2 linked regions of the Mucilaginibacter paludis DSM 18603 genome follow. The protein of the gene in region 1 binds, or shares a complex with, the protein of each later gene. Links are inferred from orthologs where the notes say so. Each region holds a gene or a part of one and is shown in the gene's direction. Other genes may lie near its edges.

Evidence for each region.
Region 2: pnp (region 1) and rny share a complex: the UniProt entries of both Bacillus subtilis proteins name them as parts of the possible RNA degradosome complex. The link is inferred for Mucilaginibacter paludis DSM 18603 from one-to-one orthologs.

What each region holds. Positions count from the first base shown.
Region 1 is NZ_CM001403.1:6,521,726-6,537,598, forward strand. What follows is about bases 8,771-11,689. They hold pnp (polyribonucleotide nucleotidyltransferase), read left to right. Parts: upstream 8,771-9,115; coding sequence 9,116-11,263; downstream 11,264-11,689. Other genes in these bases: rpsO (30S ribosomal protein S15), read left to right, coding at 8,771-8,986; MUCPA_RS27420 (hypothetical protein), read left to right, coding at 11,454-11,689. Outside these bases: MUCPA_RS27365 (homoserine dehydrogenase), read right to left, coding at 1-318; MUCPA_RS27370 (homoserine O-acetyltransferase family protein), read right to left, coding at 327-1,379; MUCPA_RS27375 (O-acetylhomoserine aminocarboxypropyltransferase/cysteine synthase family protein), read right to left, coding at 1,478-2,797; MUCPA_RS27380 (trans-sulfuration enzyme family protein), read right to left, coding at 3,260-4,378; MUCPA_RS27385 (hypothetical protein), read right to left, coding at 4,890-5,285; aminofutalosine synthase MqnE, read left to right, coding at 5,536-6,729; MUCPA_RS27395 (histidine phosphatase family protein), read left to right, coding at 6,753-7,385; MUCPA_RS27400 (menaquinone biosynthetic enzyme MqnA/MqnD family protein), read left to right, coding at 7,382-8,125; MUCPA_RS27405 (response regulator transcription factor), read right to left, coding at 8,112-8,480; more of rpsO, read left to right, coding at 8,708-8,770; more of MUCPA_RS27420, read left to right, coding at 11,690-11,729; rpe (ribulose-phosphate 3-epimerase), read left to right, coding at 12,166-12,819; serC (3-phosphoserine/phosphohydroxythreonine transaminase), read left to right, coding at 13,039-14,106; MUCPA_RS27435 (D-2-hydroxyacid dehydrogenase), read left to right, coding at 14,480-15,430; MUCPA_RS27440 (hypothetical protein), read right to left, coding at 15,487-15,873. UniProt on the Bacillus subtilis protein: Involved in mRNA degradation. Catalyzes the phosphorolysis of single-stranded polyribonucleotides processively in the 3'- to 5'-direction. Necessary for competence development in Bacillus subtilis.
Region 2 is NZ_CM001403.1:5,036,396-5,052,229, forward strand. What follows is about bases 5,294-8,173. They hold rny (ribonuclease Y), read left to right. Parts: upstream 5,294-5,892; coding sequence 5,893-7,455; downstream 7,456-8,173. Other genes in these bases: MUCPA_RS21340 (hypothetical protein), read left to right, coding at 5,294-5,362; MUCPA_RS21345 (cell division protein ZapA), read left to right, coding at 5,384-5,674; MUCPA_RS21355 (Mpo1 family 2-hydroxy fatty acid dioxygenase), read left to right, coding at 7,544-8,095. In the rest of the region: MUCPA_RS21320 (DUF4397 domain-containing protein), read left to right, coding at 1-674; rpsT (30S ribosomal protein S20), read left to right, coding at 906-1,160; RadC family protein, read left to right, coding at 1,277-1,975; pheT (phenylalanine--tRNA ligase subunit beta), read left to right, coding at 2,505-4,904; more of MUCPA_RS21340, read left to right, coding at 5,072-5,293; MUCPA_RS21360 (TonB-dependent receptor), read left to right, coding at 8,326-11,601; MUCPA_RS21365 (lysophospholipid acyltransferase family protein), read right to left, coding at 11,873-13,630; MUCPA_RS21370 (helix-hairpin-helix domain-containing protein), read left to right, coding at 13,684-14,550; MUCPA_RS21375 (adenine phosphoribosyltransferase), read left to right, coding at 14,547-15,074; MUCPA_RS21380 (acyl-CoA dehydrogenase), read left to right, coding at 15,240-15,834. UniProt on the Bacillus subtilis protein: Endoribonuclease that initiates mRNA decay. Initiates the decay of all SAM-dependent riboswitches, such as yitJ riboswitch. Involved in processing of the gapA operon mRNA, it cleaves between cggR and gapA.

The sequences.
Region 1 (15,873 bases):
GAGTTCTTCCAGGTTATCGGCAATCATTTTTTTACTGGCCGAAACTACATTCTTGCCTGATGTTAAAGCTTTTTTAACAATCTCGAAGGCTGCTTTAGAATCATTGATCAACTCAACCACCGTATTAATTTCCGGGTCGTCCAGTATCTCGTCCCGGTCGGTCGTAAACAGTTCAGCGGGTAAAGTGCGCTTTTTGTTAGGGTCTTTGATCGCGAATTTTACGATCTCGAAGTTCAGTTGTTTCGTCTTAATAATGTCGTATAATCCCTGGCCCACTACACCGAAGCCAAAAATACCGATCCTTAGTTTTTTACTCATCTTAAAAATTATGCAGTTTGCATTTTAACCACTTTCCCGTTCAGGTTGTTGCCTAAAAAGGACTCGATTGTTTTTGTTAATATTTCTGTTTCTATTAAAAAGCTGTCGTGCCCGTATATCGAATCAAATTCCGAATAAACGGCGTTGGGGATATGCTGATACAGATATTGCTGCTCCGAAACGGGGAACAGGATATCCGATTTAATGCCGATAACCAATGTGGGGGCCTTAACCTGGCTCAAAGCCTGCTCCACACCCTGGCGGCCACGGCCCACGTTGTGCGAATCCATCGCTTTGCTTAAATACCAATAGCTGTAAGCGTTAAAGCGTTTAAGCAGTTTTTCGCCCTGATAGCCCTGGTACGATGATGATTTATAATTATCCAGCTTCTCGTTATCATCATCCTGCTGGGTAGCCTGGTAAGTTTCATATCCCCGGTAGGATAACAGGGCCATACTGCGTGCCGCTTTTAACCCCTTGCTGCCGCCATCGGGCTGGTTGGCGTAAAATGTACGATCGGTACTAATGGCCAACCTTTGCGACTCGTTAAAGGCGATGCCCCAGGGCGAATGTTTGGCGTTGGTAGCAATCAGGATCTGGTAATTGATCCTTTCGGGCTCAATGATAGACCATTCCATAGCCTGCTGGCCGCCTAATGAACCGCCAATTAAAACCTTGATCTGATCGACACCTAAATGATCGGCCAGCAGCTGATGCGCGTGCACCATATCACGAATGGTAACCTGCGGGAACGCCAAGTAATAGGGTTGTTGGGTAACCGGGTTAATGCTCAACGGATTGGTTGACCCATAAGGTGAGCTTAAAACGTTGGCGCAAACTATGTAATGCTCTTCGGGGTTAAAAAGATTATTCTCTCCAAACAAGCCTGCCCACCAGTCCAGCACATCCGAGTTGGCCGTGAGCGCGTGGCAAACCCAGATCACATTATTGCGGTTTTTATTGAGTTTACCAAAAGTATGGTAGCCAATTTGCAGCCCGTGCAACTTCTGCCCGCACTCCAGGGTAAATGTTTTTGAATATTTAAATATTTCTGCGCTCATCAGGGCCTACCTCAATCTGCTCTTTTAAAAGGAGCAGTTTTTGTTAATTTTTTATTTATTTCCCCCTCGCCGGAAGAGGGGGAGGGATTACATCAGTTTTATGCTTCCTCTAATTCCAGGTGTTTAATTTTGGCAAAAGCCTGTTCAAAGTCAGCCTTAATATCGTCAATGTGCTCAATGCCTACGGCTACCCTTAATTGGGTTGGGGTAACACCGGCGGCGGCCTGCTCCGTATCTGATAATTGCTGATGTGTTGTGGCCGATGGTTGGATGATCAAGGTTTTTGCATCGCCCACGTTAGCCAGGTGACTCACCAGTTGTAAGCTGTTGATAAACTGACCGGCATTTTCTTTTTCGCCCTTAATCTCGAAAGATAATACGGCGCCAAATCCATTTTTAAGATATTTTTTGGCCAATTGATGGTGTGCCGATGATTCGAGCCCCGGATAATTTACTTTGGCTACCTGCGGATGATTTTCCAACCATTTAGCAAGTTCTAACGCATTATCAACATGGCGCTGAACGCGTAAAGACAAAGTTTCCAAACCCTGGATGAGCAGGAAAGAGTTAAATGGCGATTGCGATGAACCGAAATCGCGCAGACCCTCAACCCGGGCACGGATGATGAACTGGATATTGCCGAAGGGGCCGCCAACGCCAAATACATCAGCGAAAACCAAGCCGTGATAACCTTCGGAAGGCTCAGTAAATTGTGGGTACTTGCCGTTGCCCCAGTTGTAGTTGCCGCCATCAACAATAACGCCGCCAATGCTGGTGCCATGGCCGCCAATCCATTTAGTGGCCGACTCAACCACCACATGAGCGCCATGCTCTAAAGGGCGGAACAAATAACCACCTGCGCCAAATGTATTATCAACTATTAAGGGCAGATCATATTTATTGGCCAGCGCGGCAATTTTTTCAAAATCAGGAATGTTAAAGCCGGGGTTGCCAATAGTTTCAAGGTAAAGCGCCTTGGTATTGCTATCTATCAGTGCTTCGAAGCTTTCGGCGCTGTCGTCGTGGGCGAAACGCGCTTCTACCCCTAAACGTTTAAAAGCTACTTTAAACTGGTTATAAGTGCCACCGTATAAAAACGGAGAGCTTACAAAGTTATCGCCCACCTGTAATATATTGTTCAGGGCAATAAACTGCGCCGCCTGGCCCGATGCTGTGGCTAAGGCAGCAACGCCACCTTCAAGTGCCGCAATGCGTTTTTCAAACACATCGGTAGTGGGGTTCATGATGCGGGTGTAGATATTGCCAAACTCTTTCAACGCGAACAGGTTGGCACCATGCTCGGCATTTTTAAAAACGTATGATGTAGTTTGGTATAAAGGCACAGCGCGTGAGCCTGTTGTAGGGTCTACTTCCTGACCTGCATGTAATTGTAGTGTTTCAAATTTTTGAGTTGACATGGGATGTTGAATTTTAAGTTTTCAGAATTAATTTTTGGATGTTAGATGAATGATTTCAAAGGGTGCCCGCACCCCTGGAAATTGTACACCAATTTTTCAGTAATTGAAAAAGGCGCTTCCCGTCGTTTAGCAGCTTAACAAGCAACACATACACATTGGGCTATTTGAGATAGCAACCAACACATACTCGCGACGGAAATCTTTCCGGTAATTAAAAAAATCTAAAAGCAACAACAGTATTTTCATGGTTGTACATTTATATTCCCCGATGATCCATTCACCGGGCCAGGATTTGGCACCTTCTCCGTTCCGGAGGGTTGCCAGTGGGTTAATGAGCCTGATCTCTCGCCACTTCTTTATAAATCAAACCTTTTGAGGGGCATGATCTTGGTATCGCTACCAAATAATGTTTCAAATATAGGATACAATCATCTATTATGCAAAACAATATTTTGATGTATTTTATATCGTGTTGATAGCCAGTGATATATCTTCTATCAAGTCGTCGATATTCTCTAACCCGACAGATACCCTGAGCAGGTTTTTAGGTGTTTGGGTATCCGGCCCTTCAATCATCGCTCTATGCTCAATCAGGCTTTCAACGCCGCCGAGGCTGGTGGCCTGGGTAAATAATTTCAGGGCGTTAACCACTTTAGCAGCTTTATCCGCGCCGCCTTTAACACAAAAGGAAAGCATGCCGCCAAAGCTTTGCATTTGCTGTGCGGCTATGGCGTGCTGCGGATGCGTGGCTAATCCCGGATACATTACCCGTTCAACTTTTGGATGTTTTTCTAAAAATTCGGCCAGTAGCTGTGCATTTTGTACATGGCCCTTCATGCGGTAGGGCAAGGTTTTAATGCTGCGTACCAGCATATAACAATCCTGAGGGGAGGGGATGGCGCCGCCCATTTCCTGCACCTGCCGTATTTTTTGCCACCAATCGTTTTTGTCGGCTGTAATTAAAGCGCCGCCCATAATATCGCTGTGACCGCCAAAATATTTGGTGGCCGAGTGCATAACCAGGTTGGCACCTAAAGCTAAAGGCTGCTGGCAAAGGGGGGTAGCAAAAGTATTATCGCAAACCACTAACAATTGGTGCTGTTTGGCAATGGCTACGGCTTGCTTAATATCTGTGATTTTAAGTAAAGGGTTTGAAGGTGTTTCGAGCCAGATTAAAACAGTATTGGGTTTGATGTGATCTTGCAAAATGGTTGGATCGTTTACATCAATAAAATCGAACTCTAAAATACCCGCAAATACATTTTTAAGCAAATTGCGCAAGCCGTGGTACATATCGTCCGGCGCAATAATGTGGCTACCGGGCTTGAGCGATTGAAAAACGGCCATACCTGCGGCATTGCCCGATGAAAAAGCCGCGGCATCAGCGCCACCTTCCAGTTTAGTCAGCACGTTTTCCAGCGAGGTGCGGTTGGGGTTGCTTGCCCTGCTGTAAATATAGCCACCCGGATACTCACCCTGCTCGCGGATAAACGTGGTTGAGGTAGTGATAGGCTGTATTACCGCGCCTGTATTGTTGTCGGCGTGGTTACCGGCGTGTATGGCAATGGTTTCTATTTTCATCGGCATTATGTTGACCGGTAAAAATAAGGAATGGCGGGTGAATGTGCTAACAATAAATTGCTGCGTGTGAATAATATGAGCGAATGTGGCGATGTGTTTGATGCTTTGGATGGAATGCTTCTCCTGCCATCTAACCTCAATGCAAACGCACTAAAAAAGTTCATTTGATTTTATTGGCGCAAAAAGGAAAACCTGCTGACAAGGGGGCGCCTACGGAGCCAAAACTTCTTCTTTTTGTCTGCTATAAACAGGAAGCTCCTACCGGAGCTCTTTAACGGTTTGTTTTGACTCCAGCGGAGTCGCCCGTTTATAGGCAGGCCTTTAAGCTGTTGGGGCTCTGTAGGTGCCTCCTCTTACTTTTTTAATGCGTTTGCCCTGTTATAGTGTAGTGGATGTTTACAAGGTTTGGATAGTTACCGCGTGTTAAAGTGTGCTGATATTAATTGTTTATGGCTTTGATAAGCAAGGATAATAAATCTGTCAAAACTGAAGTGATAGCCTGCTCTTAATTTTATTGTTTTTCTTCGGGAGGAGGAAAATGTATACCCTTAACATGGCTCTGAAATTGCTTTTCTCGGCTTTCAAAATCGATGATAGTATCTTTTAAATAGAGCCACCCTTGTTTTTCTGATAGCATTCGACAATAATCTTCAAGTTTTTTTAATTGCCTGGGGTAATTATCACCGTAAACTTTATATTGAGATGGTAAAGCTCGTTCTGGATATATCATAACTTTAAAAGAAGGCGCGTCTTGTATGTTATCTTGAATATATTGAGAATCGAGTTTAGCTTTGTCGATTTCTTTCATCAGGATATTTAACTCGTTTAGGTTGATTTTTGTCCTGACAAAAAAGCTGTCGGTTTTTAAATTGTTTTTTCGCAAAAAGGCTTTTCCCTGATCGTCCACTTTTAGCGAATATGAATATTGCCAACTACTGCTCCATGTATAATCAAGTAATGTAAAGGACGGCTTGTACATATAGCAGCCACATGTTCCAATTATTAATATTGCATAGATAACGTACCTGTAGACTTTGATCATATATGTTTTACGCTAATTTACAGATTGATTCTAAATTAACGCCAATTTCTTTGTTACATCAAAATGATCAAAAAATTGTCCCCTTTATCGTACTTTTGCAGGCAAAGGAATTACAATGGACTCCGAACTATCTTTAACTGTCTTATTGAATAACCCGCTTTTATTGCCCGAACTCAGGGCTATCGCCCAAAAGGTTTACAATAACGAACGAATTACTTTTGACGAGGGCGTTATTTTGTACGAAAAAGGCGAACTGGCTTACCTGGGTACTTTAGCCAACTACATCCGCGAAAAGCGCCACGGCGATAAAACCTACTTTAACCGCAACTTTCATATCGAGCCTACCAATCTTTGTGTTTACGATTGCAAATTCTGCTCCTATTCGCGCTTAATTAAAGAGCGTTCGCAAGGTTGGGAGTATACCATGGAAGAGATGCTCGATATAGTGAAGAAATATGATGGCGAGCCGGTTACCGAGGTACACATTGTTGGCGGTGTACTGCCGCAGTACGATGTGCCATTTTACAGCGAGTTATTTACCCGTATTAAACAACACCGGCCCGAACTGCATGTTAAGGCATTAACGCCGGTTGAATACCATTATATTTTTAAGAAAGCCAAAATTGATTATGCTACCGGTATGAGCCTGATGAAGGATGCCGGCTTGGAATCGATGCCGGGCGGCGGTGCTGAAATATTTCACCCGGAGATACGCGAGCAGATAGCCAAAGATAAATGTACTGCCGACCAATGGTTGCAGATCCATGAGGAATGGCATAAACTGGGCATGCGATCAAACGCAACGATGTTGTACGGCCATATCGAACAATATTGGCACCGGGTAGATCATATGGATAGGTTGCGGCAGTTGCAGGATAAAACCGGCGGCTTCCAAACCTTTATTCCGCTTAAATTCCGTAACCAGGATAACCAGATGTCAAATGTTCCCGAGTCAACCGTAGTTGAAGATTTGCGGAATTATGCTATCGCCCGCATTTACCTGGATAACTTTGATCATATCAAGGCCTATTGGGCCATGATCAGCCGTAACACGGCACAGCTTTCGCTTAATTTTGGGGTAGACGATATTGATGGAACTTTGGATGATACCACCAAAATTTATTCGATGGCGGGGGCTGAAGAGCAAAATCCCGGAATGTCTACCAAACAATTGGTTGAGCTGATTAAACAGGTGGGCAGGCATCCTATTGAGCGCGATACCTTATATCACGTGGTAACTGATTATAATGATTTTGAATTTGCCGACGAGCCTAAACCTCAATTTTATAAATTGCCCGTGATCAATTAAACACATTGATCATCATGAAATAAATGATAGTAAAAACACTGTATATAATTCGCCACGGCCAAACTGATTTCAATAAAAAAGGAATCATCCAGGGCCGCGGAATTAATGCCGAACTGAATGACAGGGGGATTATCCAGGGTAAAGCCTTTTACGATGCTTACCACAACGTGCCATTCGATAAAATTTATATCTCTTGCCTAAAACGCACTGAGCAAACCGTGCACGAGTTTATTGAAGCCGGTATCCCTTACGATAAGTTGTCAGGGCTGGACGAGTTAGCCTGGGGGATTTACGAGGGGCAACCGAGTACTCCCGGTAACAGGGCCGCCTTTTTGCAAATTATGCGCGAATGGGTAGACGGGGATCTGGATCAAAAGTTTGAAGGTGGCGAAAGCCCGAATGAACTACAGGCCCGGCAAAAAGAAGCGCTCAACGTGATCATGAGCCATCCCGAAGAAAAAAATGTATTAATTTGTATGCACGGGCGTGCCATGCGTTTGTTTTTATGCCTGTTAACCGGCATCAGTTTAACGCGTATGGACGAGTTTCCGCATCAAAATGTTGTATTATACAAGGTTACTTATGATGGTAACCAATTTGAAATAGCAGAGTTTAACAACGCTGACCATCTGAAACATCTGGCTCCCGACTTGTGAAAAAAATAAAAATATCCGCTGTTAGTTATACCAATACCAAACCCTTTTTATACGGCTTACAACACTCCGGTATTCTTGATCAAATTGAATTAAGTTTAGATGCTCCGGCAGACTGTGCCCAGAAGCTGATTGATGATGTGGTTGATATCGGGCTGATACCGGTTGCCGCAGTGTTGAACATACCCAACTGGCAAATTGTATCTGATTATTGCATTGGCGCCGTTGGCGCAGTAAATTCTGTGTTTATATTCAGCAATTGTAAAATTGAGGATGCCAGATATTTGCAGTTAGATCCGCAATCGCGCTCGTCCAATAACCTGGCTAAGGTATTGCTGAAAAATTATTGGAAGTTAAGCCCCGAGTTATTAATCGATGCGAATGACTATAGCGTTTCAACCGATCAGTTTACGGCCTTTGTGCAAATTGGAGACAGAACTTTTGGTAAGAAAGATCAATATGAGTACGTGTATGACCTGGCCGAAGAGTGGCAGAAGTTTACCGGCTTGCCTTTTATGTTTGCCGGCTGGATAGCTAACAAGCCTATACCTGAGGCGTTTATTACCGAGCTTAACCAAGCATTGAAATTAGGGTTGGATAGCCGAGCCGAGCTTTTTAAAGAGTTACCCAAGGTTGCAAATTTTGATGTGGAAGATTACCTGATGCATAAAATAGACTTTGATGTAACACCAGGAAAAAAAGAAGCGATGCAGCTGTTTCTAAACTACATCAGGACGCTTTAAGCAATTGCTGTTCAATTTTATCTAACAGCAAAAAGATATCAAAAGGTTTGGAGACGAAATCGTTGGCTCCCGATTCTAACACCGATTGAGTTAAATTAGGTGTAGCAGATATCATGATGACTGGTATGCCACTTGTTTGTTTGTCGGCTTTAATTTGCCTGCAAATATCTCTACCGTCCATTCCAGAGAGCATAATGTCCAGTAAAATAATATCTGGTTTATATTCGTCTATTTTATTGAACACTTCATCGCCTTTCGGTGTGGTATTCACATCATATCCCGAATATTGTAGTAATTCAACCAATGCATCCAAGATGTATGGGTCGTCATCAACAGCAAGTATTTTTTTTGACATGGAATTAGTTATACAATTTGGAAAGAAAAATGATGGTTATTGTGTGCTATAAAAACTGTCAATTTTAGTGCCATAATAGTTTGATTTTTGACGAATTTTTAAAACAATTATTTGAGCCGGTTGGTAGTCGCCTTTTATTATTGGGATACCTTGCATAACTTAAAAACAAATACTACATTTGCGCCACAATTAACAAAAATTATTAACACTTTAATATTATTCAGGTAATGTATTTAAGTAAAGAAGCGAAACAAGAAATTTTCGCAAAACACGGCGCCGGACCGGCCGATACAGGTTCAGCAGAAGGACAAGTAGCATTATTCACCACACGTATTGCTCACTTAACCGGTCACTTAAAGAAAAACAAAAAAGATTTTTCTACCCAGTTATCACTGCAAAAATTAGTAGGTAAACGCCGTGCATTGCTGGCCTACCTTTACAAAAAAGATATTTCAAGGTATCGTGCTATCATCAAAGCTTTAGAGCTTCGCGACATCATTAAGTAAATATTTTCGCATTTTAATAAAAAGCCGTCGCAATTGCAGATGGCTTTTTTACTTTTGTGCAAATAATAATACACCATAAAAATAATCGCTGTACTCAAAAGATGAAAAGTGCAGCATAATAAAAAAAAGATGAGTTATAACGCAATTAAAAAAGTATTCGATTTAGGTGACGGCCGCACCATTGAGATCGAAACAGGAAAATTGGCCAAACAAGCCGATGGTTCGGTTGTGGTAAAAATGGGCGACACCATGTTGCTGGCTACGGTAGTATCAACTCCGGAAGCTAAAGAAGGTGTTGACTTTTTACCACTATCTGTTGATTATCAGGAAAAATATGCTGCTACTGGCCGTATCCCTGGTGGTTTTTTACGCCGCGAGGCACGTTTATCAGATTACGAGGTTTTGATCTCGCGTTTGGTTGACCGCGCCTTACGTCCATTATTCCCTGATGATTATCATGCCGATGTACAAGTGATGATCAGCTTGATCAGTGCTGATAAAAACATTATGCCTGATTGCCTTGCAGGTTTAGCAGCTTCGGCGGCTATTGCTGTTTCTGATATTCCTTTTAACGGCCCTATCTCAGAAGTTCGTGTAGCTAAAATTGATGGCAAGTTGGTAATTAACCCAACCGTTAGCGATTTAGAGCGCGCTTCGTTAGAGTTTATTGTTGCAGGTTCTGCAAGCGATATTAACATGGTTGAAGGTGAGTGCAGCGAAATTCAGGAAGCTGAATTGGTTGAGGCTATCAAATTTGCACACGATGCTATCAAAATCCAGGTTCAGGCCCAGGTTGAACTAGCTGCCGAGGTTGCTAAAGCAAAAGTAAAACGCGTTTACAGCCACGAGCATAGTAACGAAGACTTAAAGAAACAGGTTTTTGCCGATACTTACGATAAAGTTTACGCCATTGCTGCGTCGGCTTCTTCAAAAGATGAGCGCTCTGAGGCTTTTAAAAATTTACAAAAAGAAGTTGTTGCTTCTTTAGGTGAAGATGCCGATGATGTAAGCAAGTTTTTAGCGAAAAAATATTTCCACGATGTGCAGTATGATGCCGTACGTAACCTGGTATTAGACGAAGGTAAGCGTTTAGATGGCCGTACAACTACCCAAATACGCCCTATATGGAGCGAGGTTGGTTATTTACCTGCTGCTCACGGTTCTGCCGTGTTTACCCGTGGCGAAACACAAGCGTTAACTACGGTTACTTTGGGTGCAAAGGATGATGAGCAAATGATTGATGGCGCGTTTATTAACGGCTACCAAAAATTTCTGCTTCACTATAATTTCCCTGGTTTTTCAACCGGCGAAGTTCGCCCTAACAGGGGAGCTGGCCGTCGCGAAATTGGCCACGGTAATTTAGCTATGCGTTCGTTAAAACAGGTATTGCCTGATGAAAACGAAAACCCATACACTATCCGTATCGTATCTGATATTTTAGAATCAAACGGATCATCATCAATGGCTACGGTTTGTGCAGGTACACTGGCTTTGATGGATGCAGGTATCAAAATCAAGGCACCTGTATCAGGTATAGCCATGGGCTTGATTACCAATCCCGAAGGAACCAAATACGCTATCTTATCGGATATCTTGGGCGATGAAGATCACTTAGGTGATATGGACTTTAAGGTTACCGGTACCGAAAAAGGTATTGTAGCTTGCCAGATGGATTTAAAAATCAATGGTTTATCTTATGAAGTGTTATCAAAGGCCTTAGATCAGGCTAAAGAAGGCCGTCTTCATATCCTGAACGAAATGAAGAAAACCATCGACATTCCACGTGATGATTATAAAGCGCATGCGCCACGTATTGTATCCATGCGTATCGATAAAGAATTTATCGGTGCCGTTATTGGTCCCGGTGGTAAAATTATCCAGGAAATGCAACGTGAATCGGGTGCTACCATCTCTATCGAAGAAAAAGATAATCAAGGTATCATCCAGATATTTGGCGATAACAAGGAGTCGATCGATAAAGCGGTTACCCGTATCCGCCAGATTGTAGCTAAGCCGGAAGTTGGCGAAATTTACGAAGGTAAAGTTCGTTCTATCATGCCGTTTGGTGCCTTTGTTGAAATTATGCCAGGTAAAGATGGTTTACTGCATATTTCGGAAATTGACCATAAACGCATTGAAACAATGGATGGCATTTTTGAAATTGGCGATGAAGTTAGGGTGAAACTGTTGGATGTGGATAAGCAAGGAAAGTTAAAGCTTTCAAGAAAAGCTCTATTGCCGCGCCCACCACGTACCGATGCGCCTGCTCAAAGCTAATTTGTATCAATAATAAAAGAAGAAACCCTCAGAAACGAGGGTTTTTTCTTTTATATTAGTTCCCTAAAGCGCCATTGGCGGGTTTAAAAGTGCTTTTTTAAAAAACATCAAACAATTTTGTTTTCCGTTCCTTTTTAACAAGGTTATCTATGAGTAAATGTATACGTAATATCCGCTCCTATTGAATATAATGATACAAACGCCCAATGATCCTTTAAATTTCTTAAATAATTCGTCGGCGGATCCTGCGCGCAAAAGTGCCCAAACAGATTTGATCGAGCAGTTATTGTATGAGATTATCAGGGTAAAGGATCTGATTAAATATTACGACGATATCCCCAATGGTGCCGGGCAGTTAGGATCGTCAATTCTCACCGAATTAGTGGCCGAAGCCTACAAATCGCTGGTTGACTACGACACCGTATTAATGAAAAAATATTACGATCTGCTGCAAAATTGCGATTAACTTTCAGCAGCGCAGCCTCCCTTATTTACATGCTATGCAAATCTTCAGCTGGTGGCCCCGATTTCCCTGCTTGTAGTATTAGAATTGCCTGAAAAGGGATTTTTGCGTCAATAAAATCAAATGAACTTTTTTAATGCGTTTGCCCTGTATGCAGATAGCAGGCACAGTTATCATCATAACGGAATCCTGCTGACAAGGGAGCACCCTACGGAGCCAAAACTTTCTTTTTTTTGTTCCCTATATATAAACAGGGAGCTCCTGCCGGAGTTCTTTAACGGTTGTTTTTGACTCCAGCGGACTGGCCTGTTTATAGCAAAGAGGCCTTTAACCTGCTTTGGCTCCGTAGGAGCCTCCTCTTACTTTTTTAATGCGTTTGCCCTGCTATCCGCACTGATAAAAGGCTATGATACCCGAAATTTTGTGTAAGTTTGGCCGCATGAATCACCTGATTTCTCCCTCTATATTAACAGCTAACTTTGCCAATTTGCAAAAGGATATTGATATGCTTAATCAAAGCCAGGCTGATTGGATACATGTAGATGTAATGGATGGCGTTTTTGTGCCCAACATATCATTCGGTTTCGCTGTAATTAAAGCAATTAAGCAATTTGCTCAAAAACCATTGGATGTCCATTTAATGATCGTTGACCCGGACAGGTACCTGGAAGAGTTTAAAAACGCGGGTGCTGATGGCATTACCGTACATTACGAAGCCTGTACGCATTTAAACCGAACCATCAATAAAATTAAGGAGTTGGGTTGCAGGGCGGGAGTGGCGCTTAATCCGCACACGCCAGTTGCTTTGCTTGACGATATTATAGCAGACCTGGACCTGGTATTGATCATGTCAGTCAATCCGGGTTTTGGTGCGCAAAAGTTTTTATCAAACACCTACAAAAAAATAGCCGACCTTAAAAAGTTATGTGCTTTACGTAACCCGGAACTGTATATCGAAATTGACGGCGGAGTTGATGCAGGTAACGCTGCTCAATTGATTAACACCGGTGCAAATGTTTTAGTTGCGGGCAATGCGGTGTTCTCGGCTAATGATCCAAGTGCTGCTGTTGCTACGCTTAAATCAATTGTATAAGAGGCTATGATGGAGTATAACACCATGACATTGGCGTTAACTAAATATTTTTTTTAATCAGTAGCTATACAATTTCAAATTATTTACCTTCGGGGCGTAAAAATTGAAATGCTCTTAATACAGCATCTAAATTTTAAACACAATAATAATATACAAAGTCTATAGTTTTTAAGGTGAAACTTTAAAACAGGTAAGCTGACTAAAATAAATTATATAAATATGAAACATAATTTTGGTGCCGGACCAGGCATTTTGCCAAACGAAGTATTAAAACAAGCCGCAGAGGGCGTATTAAATTTGAATGGGATAGGATTATCTGTTCTGGAAATATCGCACCGCTCTGTTGAATTTGAGGCTGTTTTAGATGAGGCCGTTCGTTTGGTGAAAGAATTGTTTAACGTGCCCGAAGGTTATTCTGTGTTGTTTTTACAAGGTGGCGCAAGTACGCAATTTGCCATGGTGCCTTATAACCTGTTGCCTTCTGACGGAAAAGCTGCTTATGTTGAAAGTGGTGTATGGGCTAACAAGGCTATCAAAGAAGCCAAATTTTTTGGCGATGTACAGGTTTTGGCCACCGGTAAAGAAAATAATTTCAAATCGATCCCTAAAGATTTTGAAATTCCTGCCGATGCTGCTTATCTGCATATTACATCCAACAATACCATTTATGGCACCCAGTTGCACCAGTTCCCACAGTCGCCAGTACCATTGATTTGCGATATGTCTTCAGATATATTCAGCCGTAAGGTTAACGTGGCCGATTTTGGTTTGATATACGCTGGCGCTCAAAAAAACATGGGGCCCGCAGGTACCACCTTGGTGATTGTTAAGGACGAGATATTGGGTAAAGTTGACCGTAAAATACCGGCCATGCTGAACTACCAAACCCAGATTGAAGGCGGATCGATGTACAATACACCTCCGGTATTTGCCATTTACGTATCCATGCTTACTTTGCGCTGGTTAAAGGCTAAGGGTGGGGTAGAGGCTATCGAAAAAGAAAATGATGCTAAAGCTGCCGCTTTATACGCGGAGATTGATCGTAACCCTTTATTTAAAGGCGTATGCGTGCCCGAAGATCGTTCTAAGATGAACGTATGCTTTTTAACCGAAAATCCTGAACACGAAAAACCTTTCCTTAAACTTTGCGAAGAAAAGGATATTGTAGGTGTAAAAGGTCATCGCAGCGCAGGTGGTTTCAGAGCATCAATATACAATGCATTACCTATCACCAGCGTACATGTGCTGATTGATGCCATGCAGGAGTTTGCAGAAAAAAACAGATAGTTATTAGGTGTATTGAGTTGTTGGTTATTAAGTTATTAAGTTATTAAGTTATTAAGTTATTAAGTTATTAAGTTATTAAGTTATTAAGTTATTAAGTTATTAAGTTATTATTAAGTTATTAAGTTATTAAGTTATTAAGTTATTAAGTTATTAAGTTATTAAGTTATTAAGTTATTAAGTTATTAAGTTATTAAGTTATTAAGTTATTAAGTTATACTTCCTATAAACCAAACGACAGTAAATCAATGGCTCAACATGAGCGAGAGTCAATAACCAATAACTTAATAACCCAATAACCAATAACCAGGTAACCATTAACTCAATAACAAATAACTCAATAACCAGTAACCAGTAACCCAATAACAAAAACAAAATGATCAAAATATTAGCTAACGATGGTATTGATCCGGCTGGAAAGGCGCTTTTAGAAGCAGCCGGCTTTTTGGTTGACACCGTAAATATCCCGCAGGATGAATTGCCTGCAAAATTAAACGAATATGATGCCATCACCGTTCGCAGTGCCACCAAGGTGCGCAAGGCGTTGATGGATGCCTGCCCTAACCTTAAATTAGTTGGGCGTGGTGGCGTAGGTGTTGATAACATTGATGTGGATTATGCCAAAGAAAAAGGCATTGCCGTATTTAACACACCTGCATCATCATCACTGTCTGTTGCCGAATTGGTTTTCGGTCATTTATTTACAGGAGTACGCTTTTTGTATGATAGTAACCGCAAAATGCCTGTTGAAGGCGGTAGTAAGTTTAACGATCTTAAAAAAGCTTATGCCAAAGGCATCGAATTGCGTGGTAAAACCATTGGTATTTTGGGTTTTGGGCGCATAGGCCGCGAGGTGGCTAAAACTGCCATAGGTTTAGGTATGGATGTTTTGGCTTATGATCTTTTTCCTTTTAACCCCGAAGTTGATTTGGTTTTAGGAGGCGGAATTGAAGTTAAAGCATCGGTAAAAGTGGCTACCAAAGAAGAAGTAATTGCACAAAGCGATTTCATCAGTCTGCATGTTCCTTTTACAGATAAACCGGTATTAGGTGCTGAAGAGCTTGCACAAGTAAAAAAAGGCGTTGGCCTGGTTAACTGCTCACGTGGTGGTACTATTGACGAACTTGCCTTAATTGAAGCCTTAAACAGCGGCAAAGTAGGCTTTGCAGGTTTAGATGTGTTCGATAACGAACCTACACCGCGCGAAGAGATTTTGAAACACCCTAAGATATCCTTAACCCCGCACATCGGCGCGGCAACCAACGAAGCCCAGGAACGGATTGGCGTTGAGCTGGCTAACCTGATTATAGGGTACTTTAACAAGTAAGCCACTATTGAATATAAACAGAAAAGGGCCGGGAATTTTCCTGGCCCTTTTCTGTTTTACTGGGTTATATTAAATGATCCGGAAACTCTTACGGAGTCATAAGTAGTGGTATTATACATTTTCCCGTCGAAAGTACCTCTTACAGTACCTTTTGCTGTACCATATAAGGCAGATGTAAGGGTAATACTTGCAGTAGTTACTTTAACAACTTCTGATCCGCCGGCTGCTGTTAACGTTAGGTTGGGTAAGTTGACACCCGCGCCCCAACCATTCATAGGATAAGTTCCGGGTGTGGTTCCACTGAAACTTAAATCAAAACTGGTAGTTAGCGCCAGGTTTACATCTTTCGGCGCTGCTGTAATTAGCGTTGAGCGTGTACTTGAGCCCGGCACGATGGTAGTCCCAAACGAGGTAAGGTAGGCGGGTGAGGTCCAGGTATAGGT
Region 2 (15,834 bases), 1.5 Mb from region 1 along the record:
CATTAATTCACAAAACAACCCTTTTAGCTTCATGCGTTTTAGCTATATTTATTTCTTCGTGTACCAAGGATAACGACAATGTTGTAAAAGCAAAAGTTCAATTGGTTAATGCCAGTCCTGATGCCGGTGCATCAAATTTATATGTTAACAGTAGCCAAACTAACACAAGCAAGGTTGCCTATGGTACAGCCTCCGGGTATTCGGACGTCAACATAGGTAATGGGCAAACGGTAGAAGTTAAATCAACAAGCGGATCTACTCTGGCCAGTACAACTTCAGATTTTGATGCCGGTACAAACTATTCAGTTTTTTTAACCGGTCAGTCCAGCGCAAGTAATTTATCGGCCATTGTTACTAAAGATGATCAAACAGCGCCATCATCCGGAAATGTTAAAATCAGGTTTGTAAATGCGGCTTCCATTTCTCCGTCCATCGATTTAACAAGTAGCGGGTCGGTATTTTTTTCGGCACAATCTTATAAAGCAGTTACTGCTTATGTTGAAAAACCTGCCGGTGCTTATGTATTTAAGTTAAACATAGCAGGTTCGTCTACAGCCCTGGTTACTACCCCATCTATCACGCTGCAAAGCGGTAAAATATATACTATTTTTGCCAAAAGTTTGTTAGTTAGCGGTAGCCTGGTGTTAGATGCAGCTGTTATTGCCAATAACTAAGTATGCGAAGCAAAAGTTGAATAATTTATTCCCTATTTATAGTCGCTTTACAGCATCGAGTGTATAAGCAAATAGAGAATAGCTTCCATTGTAATGATGCTCAACATAAGTGAGATACAGTTTACAGGTAGTTATCCTGATAATGGAAATATTTTGAAATTGATTTTGTTGTTTTAAAATAAGTTTCTATATTTGCAGTCCTTAAAACAGAACGAATAATAGCTATAAGAAATGGCAAATCATAAATCATCCATAAAAAGAATCAGGTCTAACGCTGCGAAGCGTTTACGCAACAGGTATCAGGCAAAAACCACCAGAAATGCCATCAAAAGATTAAGAAGCACTACAGCCAAGGCAGAAGCAGCTCCTCTTTTATCTAAAGTAATTTCTATGCTTGATCGTTTAGCTAAAAAGAACGTTATTCATAAAAACAAAGCTTCAAATAACAAGTCTAAGTTAACCAAGTTTGTTAACGGCTTAGCTTAATTTACATACAGCTTTAAATAGCTTAAAAATAGCGATGGGTTTAAATACTCATCGCTATTTTTGTTTTGCTCCATATTTTAAATAGCTTTAAAGCATAAAGCTAAACCATAAACACAGTGGAGTATTACGAAGGCAAGATCAGTATCAAAGCATGGGCCGAAGAGGATCGCCCGCGCGAAAAATTGATTGGGCAGGGCAGGCGAAATTTAACCGACGCGGAGTTGATTGCTATATTAATTGGGTCTGGAAGCAGGGATGAATCAGCTGTTGAGTTAAGTAAGCGTATTCTGCATCATTATAAAAATGATTTAAATGCTTTAGGTAAAGCATCAGTTGCCGAGTTATGTAAGTTTAAAGGCATCGGCGAAGCCAAAGCGATATCAATTGTAGCTGCGCTGGAGCTTGGCCGCCGCCGCGATGATACCGAAGTTAAGGCGATAGAGAAAATTGGCAGCAGCCGTGATGCCTACCAGTTATTTTATCCTTTACTGGCCGATTTAAATCACGAAGAGTTTTGGATTATGCTGATGAATAAAGGGAATAAAATAATAGGTACCCACCTGATCAGCAAAGGTGGTTTAGCTACAACTATTGCCGATCCGAAAATTATTTTCCAGATATCCCTTGAGCACCATGCGGCTTCGGTTATCCTGGCCCATAACCATCCCTCAGGCAATTTAAAACCAAGTGCCGAAGATCTCAGTCTCACCAAAAAAATAATCGCCGGAGGGAAACTGCTGGATATTACGATTTTTGATCATATCATTATAACTGATCAAGCTTATTACAGCTTTGCTGATGAAGGTGTGTTGTGAAAGGTTGATATGGAGGGAGATGTGTCCTTTGATATGAAGGGTTCCTGGAAAATGTCATCGCTATTTTTGGGGCTGGTCTGATCTGTTGCTTATCATGACGTTCGTTTAAGTGGTTGATTGTCAGTATTTTTTTTGCTTTGATAGTCACTGGTTCTTAATTTATAGCCGGAGCCTTACTCAGTATGACATGCCTTTTTTAGTGCGCGCAAGCCGTCATCCTGAGTATCCGGTCCGGCCAGCCGAAAAAAACTGGGATGACGTTTGAACCTTGTAGATTGTTAGGTGCAGAAAGAAAGTGCGCAAAAGCCCGACTGCAGTCAGGCCATTGCGCACTTTTCCTGTGCACTAATGTAGATCACGAAATTCCAAATGTCATCCCTGTTTTTCCCCGGCTGGCATCATCTGTTACATTTAATGCAAAGCAATTAATCTTGTTTCTATTTCACGTGATTACATCTTCCATAAAATGAATTGTCATCTTCAAATCTTCCATAAATAGACCTATCTTTGCGGTTCATTTTTTGCAAGCATGAAGATCTCGTATAACTGGTTAAAGCAATTCATCCAAACAGATAAAAGTCCTGAAGAGTTATCCTGCATTTTAACCGGAATAGGTTTGGAGGTGGAGAGCCTTGAAAAAGTGCAGTCTATTCCCGGTGGTTTGGAAGGGCTGGTAATAGGCTATGTAAAGGAATGTGTACAGCACCCCAATGCTGATCGTTTACGCGTAACCAAGGTAGATGTTGGTACAGGCGAAGATCTACAGGTAGTTTGCGGCGCAGCTAATGTAGCCGCAGGGCAAAAGGTTGTGGTTGCTACGGTAGGTACAACGGTTTATCCACTAAAGGGCGAACCTTTTAAGATCAACAAATCTAAAATACGTGGCGAAGTATCCGAAGGGATGATATGTGCCGAGGATGAAGTAGGCTTAGGCGAATCGCACGACGGCATTATGGAGTTAGACTCTGATGCCGAAGTTGGCGCCTTAGCGAAGGATTATTTCAAACTGAACGACGATTATTTATATGAAATTGGGTTAACCCCTAACCGCGCCGACGCGGCATCGCACCTGGGTGCGGCAAGGGATATTGCAGCCTTTTTAAAAACTGACATCCTGAAGCCTGATGTAAGTGCGTTTAGGGTGGATAATCATGAACTTGAGATAGACGTAGTAGTTGAAAATGCCGCCGCAGCGCCCAGATACTCTGGCTTAACCATTTCGGGCGTTGAAGTGAAAGATTCACCTAAGTGGCTTAAAGAAAAGCTGGCTGTTATTGGCCTGCGTTCTATCAATAATATTGTTGATGCTACCAATTATGTACTGCACGGTTTGGGCCAGCCCATGCATGCTTTTGATGCAGATGCAATCAGGGGCGGAAAGATAGTTGTAAAAACCGGCCTTGAGAGTGTAACCTTCAAAACTCTGGATGATGTCGATCGTAAACTTTCGGGCGATGACCTGATGATATGCGATGCTATCGGGCCGATGTGCATTGCCGGCGTTTTTGGTGGTGCCGAATCGGGCGTAAGCCAATCTACCAAAAATATATTCTTGGAGAGTGCTTATTTTAATGCTGTATCAGTTCGTAAAACATCCAAAAGGTTTGGTTTAAAAACAGATGCCTCGTTCCGCTTTGAGCGTGGTACCGATCCGGATATTACAGTATTCGCTTTAAAGTACGCCGCATTGTTAATTAAGGAGATTGCAGGAGGAGTTATTTCATCCGAAATTTTTGATTTTTATCCTGCGCCGGTAGCGCCTTTTGATGTGGAGCTATCCTACAAAAACGTTGACAGGCTGATTGGTAAATCTATACCGCACGGCGAAATTAAAGCGATTATTACCGCTTTGGATATCGTGATAACAGGCGAAACAGCCGAAGGATTATCACTCAAGGTACCTCCATACCGGGTTGACGTTACCCGGGATGTGGACGTGATAGAGGAGATATTACGGATTTATGGCTATAACAATATCGAGATCCCTACCCAGATCAGGGCTTCGTTAAATACTTCGGGCAGGCCCGATAAGGATACCGTACAAAATACCATCTCGGATATCCTGACAGCTAATGGGTTTAACGAGATCATGTCCAACTCGCTCACTAAATCGGTCTATGCCGAAAATATTGATGAGGCGGTAAAGATATTGAACCCGCTGAGCAGCGATCTGGATATCATGCGCCAAACGTTATTGTTTTCGGGCCTGGAAGCGCTGGCTTATAACCAGAACCGCAGAAATATGGATTTGAAGTTTTACGAGTTTGGTAAAACCTACAACCTGAAGGAAGAAAAGTACGTGGAGAACCAACGCTTTGCTTTATTTTTAAGCGGGGCAATGCAAACAGAAAATTGGAACGCCAAAACAACAGCGGCAACATTTTACAATTTAAAGGCCGTAGTTGACGGATTGATGGCCCGTCTTAACGTTACCGATTTTACTGTAGAGGATACTGCCGACACTAATTTTGCTTATGGTTTAAAATACAACCGTGGCAATAAAACATTGGTGAGTTTTGGCGCCGTAAGTAAGCCTGCCTTAAAAAAAGCCGACGTAGATAAGGAAGTATTTTATGCCGATTTTAATTTTGATGTATTGTTGGGCCTGGCTAAAAAGAATACGATAGTTTACCGGGAGGTATCTAAATTTCCGGCCGTGCGGCGCGATTTATCTATGCTGATTGATAAAGGCGTATCTTTCCAGCAGTTAAAAGGCATAGCCCAGAAAACCGAGCGTAAATTGCTTAAGGATGTAAACGTGTTTGATGTTTACCAGGGAGATAAGCTGCCATCAGGAAAAAAATCTTATGCGCTGAGCTTTGTATTGCAAGACGAGGAGAAAACATTAACCGACAAAGCTATTGACGCCATAATGCAAAAATTAATTTATAACTTCGGTAAAGAGGCCGGGGCAGAGATCAGGAAATAGCATTTGTTAGATGTTAGTAGGTTATTAAGTTAATATGTTGTTAAATTTATCGGATATTTGTATGAAGTTTATTCATAGTCGTTGTCGGGATATTTAAAAAACAAATAACGTGATAGTAAGTCAGCCAGATAACCAATCACTCTTTAACAAAACAATTAGAATAAGTAATGGCTGTATTAGCTGAACATCTGGATAAAGTTATAGAAAAAACAGAGAGGTTAATTGAACTTTGTGGTGCTTTACAGGAAGAAAATGATTTGATGAAGCTGGAAAACCAGTCCTTAAAAGTAGCACTGTCAGCAAGTAAAGAAAAGAATAAAGAGTTTGAAGAAAAGCTTCGTGTATTGAAGTTAGCCAAGTCGTTTTCAGAAACAAATGAAAAAACGCTTGACATCAAGCAAAAAATTAACGAATTTGTGCGGGAAATAGATAAGTGTATTGTATTGCTTAAAAAGTAATACAAAAAAGTGAAATGCTCAATGGGAGAAATCTCCATAAAAATAAATATTGCTGACAGAGTTTACCCCTTAAAGGTAAACATGGAAGAGGAAGAAATAATACGCAGAGCGGCTAAACTAATTAATGACCGGGTGAAGGAATACCAGGAAAATTATGCAGTTAAGGATAAGCAGGACCTGCTTTCGATGTGTGTGCTACACTACGCTACATCGGCTTTAAAAGCCGAGAAAAGGGTAGGGGTTGAAGACACGGAAGTAGCGGAAAGGGTTTACCATTTAGATAATTTGTTGTCGGAGTTTTTCTCAAAGTAATAACGTTCTTTATCATACTAAGAGCAATTAAGATTTAACCGCAGTTAAATTTTAAGTTTCACTATTTATAAACTTAACACTTCAATATGAATGGAAGCGAGAGGGTATACGTTATTTCGAAGTATCTAACGATGATCCGGCTTTCAACACTTTATCGAAGTTTAATAATACATGAGGCTTAGAGTTTAGTTGCGGTTTTTTTATTTTATACCAATTATATGAATATATTATATGCAATTATCGGGCTGTTGGTGGGCATCGGAGCGGGTGTGCCAATCGGTCGTTTTTTATTAAGAAAGCTCTTCCGCGATCAGGAAGTAGCTGCGCAAAATAAAGTAAAGAAAATTTTAAAGGATGCTGAAAATAATGCCGAGATTTTAAAAAAGAACAGGCTTTTAGAGGCAAAAGAGAAATTTTTGCAGATGAAAGGTGAGCATGAGCAGGAAGTAAACGCGAAGAACAATGCCATCAATCAGCGCGAAAACAGCTTAAAGCAAAAGGAACAATCACTGAACCAAAAGCTTGAAAACGCTAATCGTAAAGATCAGGAAATTGAAAATGCGCGCAAAAACCTGGAAAAGCAAACCGAAATCGCTTTAAAGAAACAGGAAGATGTGGAACTGCTAAAAAATCAGCATTTACAGCAATTGGAAAACATTGCAGGCCTATCTGCCGAAGAAGCTAAAAATCAGTTGGTGGATAACCTGCGCGAAGAAGCCCGTACCAAGGCCATGATGCAGATTAAGGATATTGTTGACGAGGCTAAACTTACTGCTACCAAGGAGGCCAAGAAAATTGTGATCCAAACGATACAACGTACCGCTACCGAAAGTGCTATTGAAAACACGGTTTCAATCTTTAATATTGATAACGACGAAGTAAAAGGGCGCATTATTGGGCGTGAAGGCCGTAACATCCGTGCGCTTGAAGCAGCTACCGGTATTGAAATCATTGTAGACGATACCCCTGAGGCCATTATCTTATCGGGATTTGACCCAGTGAGGCGCGAAATTGCCCGTTTGGCTATGCACCGTTTGGTTACCGACGGGCGTATTCACCCGGCACGTATTGAAGAGGTGGTAGCCAAAACCAAGAAGCAGATAGAAGAAGAAATTGTTGAAATAGGTGAACGTACCGTAATTGACCTCGGTATCCATGGTTTGCATCCCGAATTAATCAGGATGGTTGGCCGGATGCGTTACCGTTCGTCATACGGGCAAAACCTGTTGCAACACTCGCGCGAAGTAGCTAATTTTTGTGCTACCATGGCGGCTGAGTTAGGGTTAAATGTAAAGCTTGCTAAACGCGCAGGTTTGTTACATGATATAGGTAAGGTGCCTGATGATAATCCGGAGTTACCCCACGCTATATTGGGTATGCAACTTGCCGAAAAATATAAAGAGCACCCGGAAGTATGTAACGCCATTGGTGCCCACCATGATGAGGTGGAGATGACTTCGATGATATCGCCTATCATCCAGGCTTGCGATGCCATATCGGGTGCACGCCCAGGTGCACGCCGCGAGGTTGTTGAGAGTTACATCAAGCGTTTAAAAGAACTTGAAGAACTGGCTCTGTCATACCCAGGTGTAGAAAAAACATTTGCTATCCAGGCCGGCCGCGAGTTGCGCGTAGTTGTTGAAAGTGAAAAAATCAGCGATGCACAGTCAGAAATATTGGCTGCCGATATTTCAAACCGCATTCAAACCGAGATGACCTATCCGGGGCAGATCAAGGTAACCGTAATCAGGGAAACCAGATCGGTCGCGTTTGCAAAATAAAAGCCGCCTTTAAACCGCGTAGCGCTCATGCACGCTAAAAACAGATTAAAGTGCATAATCTTCCCCCGTAGGGGAGACTTTGAAAACTATGTCGACAAATAGTAAAAATACAAAAGCTTCTAAAGCCTTTCCGCCTGTAGGCGGAAAGGTTGAGAAGCGTCTTGTTGATACCTATTTTGATCAATACGCCGAAAGCCATCAAAATCCAACAAATAAATTGATCCATTGGATATGTGTGCCGCTCATCGTGTTCAGCTTGCTGGGCGTGGTTTGGTCCATACCCTTTCCTTACATCAAATTTCTGGGTAGTTATAACGGCTTTGTTAACTGGGCATCCTTTCTCATTGCTTTCTCAGTTTACTATTATTATAAACTATCGCCTGTACTGTCGTATTTTATGCTGCTCATTATTTTTGCCTTTAGTTATGGCATTATACAATTGGAGTTTTGGCAAAAAACAGGCGGCCCACAGGTATGGCAATCATGCCTTGCGATATTTGTACTATCCTGGGGGGGCCAGTTTATTGGCCATAAAATAGAAGGTAAAAAACCATCCTTTTTAGATGATCTTAAATTTTTATTAATCGGCCCGATATGGCTTGTTCATTTTATTCTGCTCAAACTAAAAATTAAGTATTAATGGATCCAGCTTCAAACTAATCTGTTTGAGGTGTTTATCATTTAAATTCGTGTCTCTTTGCAGGTTTAAGTCTTCATACTCGCCTATTGGTGTTTTTATATGTGTTAAATTAATGTTAATTACTCATTGAAATTATATTAAAAATACAGGCTTATTTTCTATTAAAAATAATCTTTTATTAACATTGACTTAATGTTGATGGGCAACCTTTGTGCTCAAATCGAACACAAATGAAAAAACTTTACCTTTTCCTGTTAACCAGCATCATACTCGGCATAGCCGGAGTAGCGAATGCACAGATTACCAGTGCTGTAATAAGCGGTAAAATTGTTGATCAGAAAGATCAGCCATTACCTGGAGTTACCATAACTGCCGTAAATACCAGTACCGGAACCAAATACGGTACACAAAGTAATGTTGACGGTCGTTATTCTATTCCCAACGTAAACGCTGGTGGTCCTTACACCATTAGCGCCTCTTTTATTGGTTTTAAAAAACAAGAAAGAGTAAACGTTAACCTTAACCTGGGTAGCGTAACTTTCAACTTTAAATTAAGCGACGCGGCAACCGAGTTAAAAGCCGTAAACATTACCGGGACACCAACTAAAACCGGAACAAGCACAAGCATTAATCAAAACCTGATCAGGAGGTTGCCCTCTGCAAACCGTAGTTTACAGGATTTAACCCGTACTACGCCGCAAAGTGCTAATAACTCTTTCCAGGGTACAAACTTTCGTTATAACAACGTAACAGTGGATGGTGCCATTAATAATGACGCAATTGGCTTTAGCCCTTCATTGGGTGGTCAAACCAACCAATCCGGACAAGTAGGTAGCAGTACACGTACCAGCCCGATATCGGTTGATGCGATACAAGATATTCAAGTATATGTTGCACCTTACGACATTAAAATTGGTAACGTATTAGGTGGTAGTATTAACGCGGTTACCCGCAGTGGTACAAACACCGTTACCGGTTCAATATACGGTTTTGGCCGTGGCGCTTTTTCGGTAGGTAAAAACAATATACCAGCTAACGTTGGTGGCGATGGATCAAAAGAGCCGAACGATTTCCATGATTATCAAACAGGATTCCGTTTAGGTTTGCCTATCGTAAAAGATAAATTATTCTTCTTTACAAATGAGGAAATTGCCCGTCGTCAGGATCCTGTAATTGGTGCTGCGGGTGAAGGTACTTCTCAATTTATCATAACCGCTACCCAAGCTCAGCAGTTATCTGATAAGTTCAAAGCGCTAACAGGTATTGATCCTGGCACTTATGGTAACACTACCATTTATTCCAATTCAAACAAATATTTTAACCGTTTAGACTGGAATATCAACGATAAAAACCAATTAACGGTAAGAAATAACACCATATCATCAACAGCTACCAACCTGGAGCGCGATGGTGCTAACTTCCGTTTCAGTGGTATTGATTATACATCACATAACAATTCAACTTCAACAGTTTTAGAGTTGAAATCACGTATATCTAATAACGCCAGCAACAGCTTGTTAGTAGGTTATTCAAGAGTTCATGATTATCGCGATCCAAACTCAAATCCTGCATTGCCACAGATAGAAATTGGTGGTAATCAGTCCGGTTCAATAATCTTTATGGGTACAGACCGTGAGGCCGCCATTTTTGATATGCACCAAAACACCACTGAGTTTACGGATAACTTTACCTTAACTAAGGGCAAGCACACCTTTACCTTTGGTACACATAACGAGTTTTATGATATCACATATAACTTTGTTAATGCCTGGAATGGTCGTGATTCTTATGCAAACGTTCAAGCCTTTTTAGATGGTTCGCCAACACGTGTGCGTAATAACTATAACTACACCAATAACACACGTGATTACATTTTAGCTAATCCCTCTGCAAAATTCAATGTTAACCTTTTAAGTTTATATGCTCAGGATGACATACAGGTTACCGATAACCTCAAGGTTACTGCTGGCTTACGTTTTGACTACGCTGATGTAGCTAATAAACAGCCTTTAAGCGATAAAACTACCAGTGCCGCAGTTGATACCTATTATGGCAATACATTTACTTACACAAAACCTAAAGATATCACCAATAAATATTTAGGTAATGTACAGGTAAACCCACGTGTATCTTTTAATTACGATATCAATGGCGATCAAAGCGTTATATTGCGCGGTGGTACCGGTACATTTACAGGTCGTGTTCCATTTGCCTGGTTTGGATACGCATTTTATAACAATGGCGTAACCTACGGTGCTTATGATAACCAACCGGTATCAAAAGGTGGTAAAGGTGCCGAATTTACTGCCGGTACTAATCCAACTCAAGCACCAGCAAACGGCGGTTTAAACTTCGTTAATCAACAAGTACCGGCTCCTAACACCAGTGCAACAGGCCCAACACAAGTTGATATGATTGATAACAACTTTAAAATGCCACAAGTATGGAGAAGCAGTTTAGCATTGGATTACAAAACTGAAGATCAGTGGAAGTTTACTGTAGAAGGTATTTATACTGATGTTATCCGCGATTTAAAGTTCCAGCAGGTAAATACTGTTGATAATGTAACTTATTATCCATACGATACTCAACACATACAACCTATTTTTGTTAACTCAAAGGTTTCGGGTAACTTTACTAACGCCTACCTTTTATCAAATACTAACCAAGGTTACCGTTATAGCTTAACCGGACAGATAGCAAAATCATTCCCTTTTGGTTTCGATGCTACCGCGGCTTATACTTACGGACAAGCTAAGGACGTTACAAATGGTATCCGTAATTCAATGGAGTCTAACTGGCAGTTAAACCAGGCTGCCAATCCTAACAACCCACAGGCAGCTTATTCTAACTTTGATATACGCCATCACATTGTTTCAACTTTAAACTACAGGTTGGTTTATGGTGCAGACAAGAAAATGTCATCTAACTTCACCGTTTTCTTTAGTGCGCAATCAGGTACACCTTACACCTTTGGTTTTTATAACACAGCTATTGATGGTACAGGTCAACAGGTTAACGTAGCTTATATTCCTAAAGTTGGCGAAACCGTTAATTTTTTCAAGGATATTACCGGCGGAAAAACTGCGGTGCAACAAGCTGCTGAATTTGATCAGTTTATCGACGGAAATGATTACTTGAAAACACGTCGTGGTCAATTTACAGAACGTAACGCTGCACGTACGCCATGGAATACTCAAGCTGACTTCCGTTTTACACAGGAATTCAACTTTGGAAGCGAAAAACACAAACAAATGTTAACTTTTACGTTTGACATTATCAACCTGACAAACTTGTTGAATAAAGATTGGGGACATTATTATTTCTCGTCAAACACTTTCAACTCAACCGCCAGTGTTGGTTTGGCTAAATCTGTTACACCTTCATTCACAAACGCTTCTACAACGTATCCAACTTATACGTTTAAAGATCCAGGAGTTCCTTATCAGGTTGATCCTTTCTTATCCCGTTATTCAATGCAATTCGGAGTACGTTACAGCTTCTAATTGTAAGAGAGGAAAAGTCTTGAGTTTTCAGTCAGGAAACCTTGAGCTGATACCTTTAATATAATAGTCCATAAAAAAAGCCGGTTGAACAAAGTTCAACCGGCTTTTTTTATGGACTATGGACTATGGACTATGGACTATGGACTATGGACTATGGACTATGGACTATGGACTATGGACTATGGACTATGGACTATGGACTATGGACTATGGACTATGGACTATGGACTATGGACTATGGACTATGGACTATGGACTATGGACTATGGACTCAAAGATTCTTCCCCAACTTCTCCAGCATCTCCTGTGGCACCTTTTCCAGGTCGAGCACTAAAAATCCGTCTAAGCAATCGGCAAATTTAGGATCGATGTTAAAGCAGATGATTTTGCCGTTCAAGGCTATATACTGCCTTAACAGCACAGGCACTTTCATATGGCGGCTTTCTATTTCTGATATCAGGCTGTCTAATGATTTGAAAGTATCTTCACCCTGCATCAGCAGATCGGTATCAATACTCGAAAAATCGACCTTGAATTTTTTGCGGGGTTTAACATACTGGGCCATATCATGATCAAAGTGATTACGGTTAATATAATCTACGATCAGTGATTTGGAGAACCGCGAAAAACTATTGCTGATGCTAACCGGGCCTATCAAATAGCGGTATCGAGGGTTATCAATCAGGTATTTTAAAATTCCTTTCCATAGTAAAAACAGTGGCAGGGGTTTTTGCTGATATTCCTGGCGGATAAACGACCGGCCCAACTCCAGGCTCTTTTTTAAAACGGACGTAAACTGACTTCTAATTTTAAAAAGCTCGGCAGTATAAAAGCCTTTTTTACCCAGGCTGTAAAAAATTTCATCGCCCATGCCTATGCGGTAGGCGCCAACAATTAGTTTAGCATCGGTATCCCATATAAACAGGTGATGATAATAAATATCATACTCATCAAGGTCGATACTTTTGTTGCTGCCTTCGCCCACCTGCCTGAAGGTGATTTCGCGCAGGCGGCCAATCTCAAGGATGATGTTGGGGATGGCGGATGTTGGCGAGATAAAAACCTCGTAATTTTTTTCCGTCCAAACCAGGTAACTTTCCCGAAGGGTAGCAACCTCATTTTCCAGAATGGTAGTGCTTATGGCATCGGCAATGGCCTCGGGGCTTTTTTTTATTTTAAATAAGTTACGCGGTTTAAATATCTTTTTGTGCTCTTCCAGCCCTGCACCGAGCGCATAAGTTTTGGCACGCAAAAAACTTAAAAGATTAGTGGTATTGGTGCCGTAGCGTTTAATGTCGTTAACATCAATAGGCTTGCCAATGCGCAGTTTAATAGTGTGCCCGTGCTTATTAAACAGCTCGGATGGCAGCTTGGCGGTGCGTAGGGTAGGGTGGATGAGGCTCAGCAGGTTAAAAAGCAAACCATTATTGCCGTGGAAATAGATAGGCACAACAGGTACGTTGGCCCGAGCTATGATTTTGCCTACCACAGGGTGCCAAAGGCGGTCGGTAACCTGATGCTCCCCTACTTTATAGGTTGATACCTCGCCAGCGGGGAAAATACCTATTGGCGTGCCGCTGTTCAACAACTCAAGCGTGTTTTTAAGGCCGCTTATGCTGGATGAATGCTCAATATTTTCAAATGGGTTTACGGCTATAAAATAATCGCTTAGGTTGGGTATCTTCTTGAGCAAAAAGTTAGCCATCAATTTGGCATCCGGCCTAACCATGCATAGTATTTTGAGGAGTACCATACCCTCAATACCTCCGTAAGGATGATTGGCTATTGCGATGAATCCGCCGGTAGAAGGTATATTTCTCAATTCGCGCTCATCAAACTCAATATCAATACCGCAGCCTTCCAATATGGCATCAACAAATTCGGGCCCTTGCTTGGGTTGAGCCTGTGCAAACAGTTGGTTAACCTGGTTAATCTTCATGATCTCCATTAGCAGCGCGGCTAAACCCGGCATTCTCAGCTTATCTAACTTAGTGGCTCTGGCAAATTCTTCTCGGGTTATTATCTTCATTGCGTTTTATAGGAATGCAAAAATATTCATAATTTACCAACCCATTGAGTGGAATGATACGCGCATTTAAAAATTACTTTGCAATAACTAAAAAAGAGTGGAACGGAATGGTTGTGCTGATGCTTATTATCGCTTTGGTATTGGCCGCGCCCTATGTTTTTCAGTATTTCTATCCCAATAAATTGGTCGATCAGGACGAGTTTAACCAGGCAATAGCCCGCTTGAAGAAAATTAAGCCTGCTATTGATCCTCAAAACGTATTTAAAGGTGAGGATGATGTTAAGGAGGCGCACCCGGTAATGTATCGGTTTAATCCTAATCATTTGCCTGTGGCGCAGTGGCTTCAATTGGGCTTAAGTGCGCGCCAGGTTGCCGGGATAAAAAAATACGAAGCCAAAGGCGGTAAGTTTTATACCAAGGCCGATGTGCAGAAGATGTACACTATTACTGCCGCCGACTATGCCCGGTTGGCCCCCTTTATTGATTTGCCGGAGGGCGAAGGCAGTGTGAAAAAAGAAGGGGTGATTTTAGAATTAAACACTGCAGACTCTGCCCAACTCACCACGTTAAGGGGTATAGGCCCCGCATTTGCCCAGCGTATTATAAATTACCGCAATCAACTTGGCGGATTTTACCAGAAAGAGCAACTGATGGAAGTTTACGGCGTTGATACGGCAAAGTATGCTCAATTGGCTAAACAGTTTGTGCTTAACCCTAAAAAGATAGTTAAGCTACCTATTAACAAAGTAGCTGTTGACGATTTGCGACGGTTTCCATACCTCAACTTTAAACAAATGAACGCCATAGTTGAGTACCGTAAACAACATGGCAACTACTCTTCTATTAATGATTTAAAGGATATTGCCCTTTTGGATGAAGGAATTTTGCGTAAAATTGCGCCCTATTTAACTTTCAAATGATAGAGCAACAAATTAAAACAGCTATTCGCGATATTCATGACTTTCCGAAGCCCGGGATTGTTTTTAAAGATATTACCCCGATATTGAAAGACCACGCGTTATGTCATAACATTGTTGAGGCCTTTGCCGATCAGTTACAGGGCGTGCGTATTGATGCTGTGGCCGGTGTTGAAAGCCGTGGCTTTCTGTTTGGTTTAATGCTGGCCATGCGCCTTGGCGTGCCATTTATACCCGTACGCAAAGCCGGTAAGCTGCCTTTTACAGTGAGGCGTAAAGTATATGAACTTGAATACGGAACTGCCACCATCGAGCTGCATACCGACGCGTTTGAACCGGGTAGCCATATATTAATCCATGATGATTTGCTGGCCACCGGCGGTACGGTAAGTGCTACCAGTGAATTGATCCAGGAGATGGGCGGCATAGTGGCTGGATTTTCGTTTGTTGTTGGCCTTGGGTTTTTAAATGGTGAGCAAAAAATCAGGCCTATCTCTGAGCGTGTCGTTGTTTTAGCCAATTATTAAATAATGGTTAATTTTTTTAATAAGCATACTAACCTGTTAAAATATCCTGATTTAAACTAAACTAAGTATCTGTACTGAAAACCATTTTATTCTATTATTTGTTGTGCTTTTGTATTGATGAAGCTATATAATATTTTATAACTTCGTTTAAAACCAATATAAAATATGGATACTTCTTTAATGGATACCACTGTTGGGTATGATTTTTACGTAAGTGAAAACCAACGTATGGTAGCCCGGATGGCTGGCGATTTTGCGGAAAAAAATATCCGGCCGTATGTGATGGATTGGGACGAGACGCAAACCTTTCCGGTAGACTTGTTTAAAAAGTTAGGTGAGTTGGGCTTGATGGGGGTGTTGGTGCCAGAGATGTATGGAGGCTCGGGCTTTGGCTATTTTGAGTATGTTACCGTTATTGTTGAAATTGCCAAGGTGTGTGGCTCTATAGGCCTCTCGGTGGCTGCACATAACTCGTTATGCACCGGGCATATTTTGGCTTTTGGCAACGAGGAGCAAAAACATAGGTGGCTGCCTAAACTGGCCACAGGCGAATGGATAGGAGCATGGGGCTTAACGGAGGCCAATACAGGTTCGGATGCGTTGGGTATGAATACTACGGCGATATTGGATGGCGACCATTATGTAGTAAACGGATCAAAAAACTGGATAACGCATGGCAAATCGGGCAATGTAGCCGTGGTAATGGTTAGAACAGGCGAAAAAGGCGATTCGCATGGCATATCAGCTTTAGTTGTTGAGA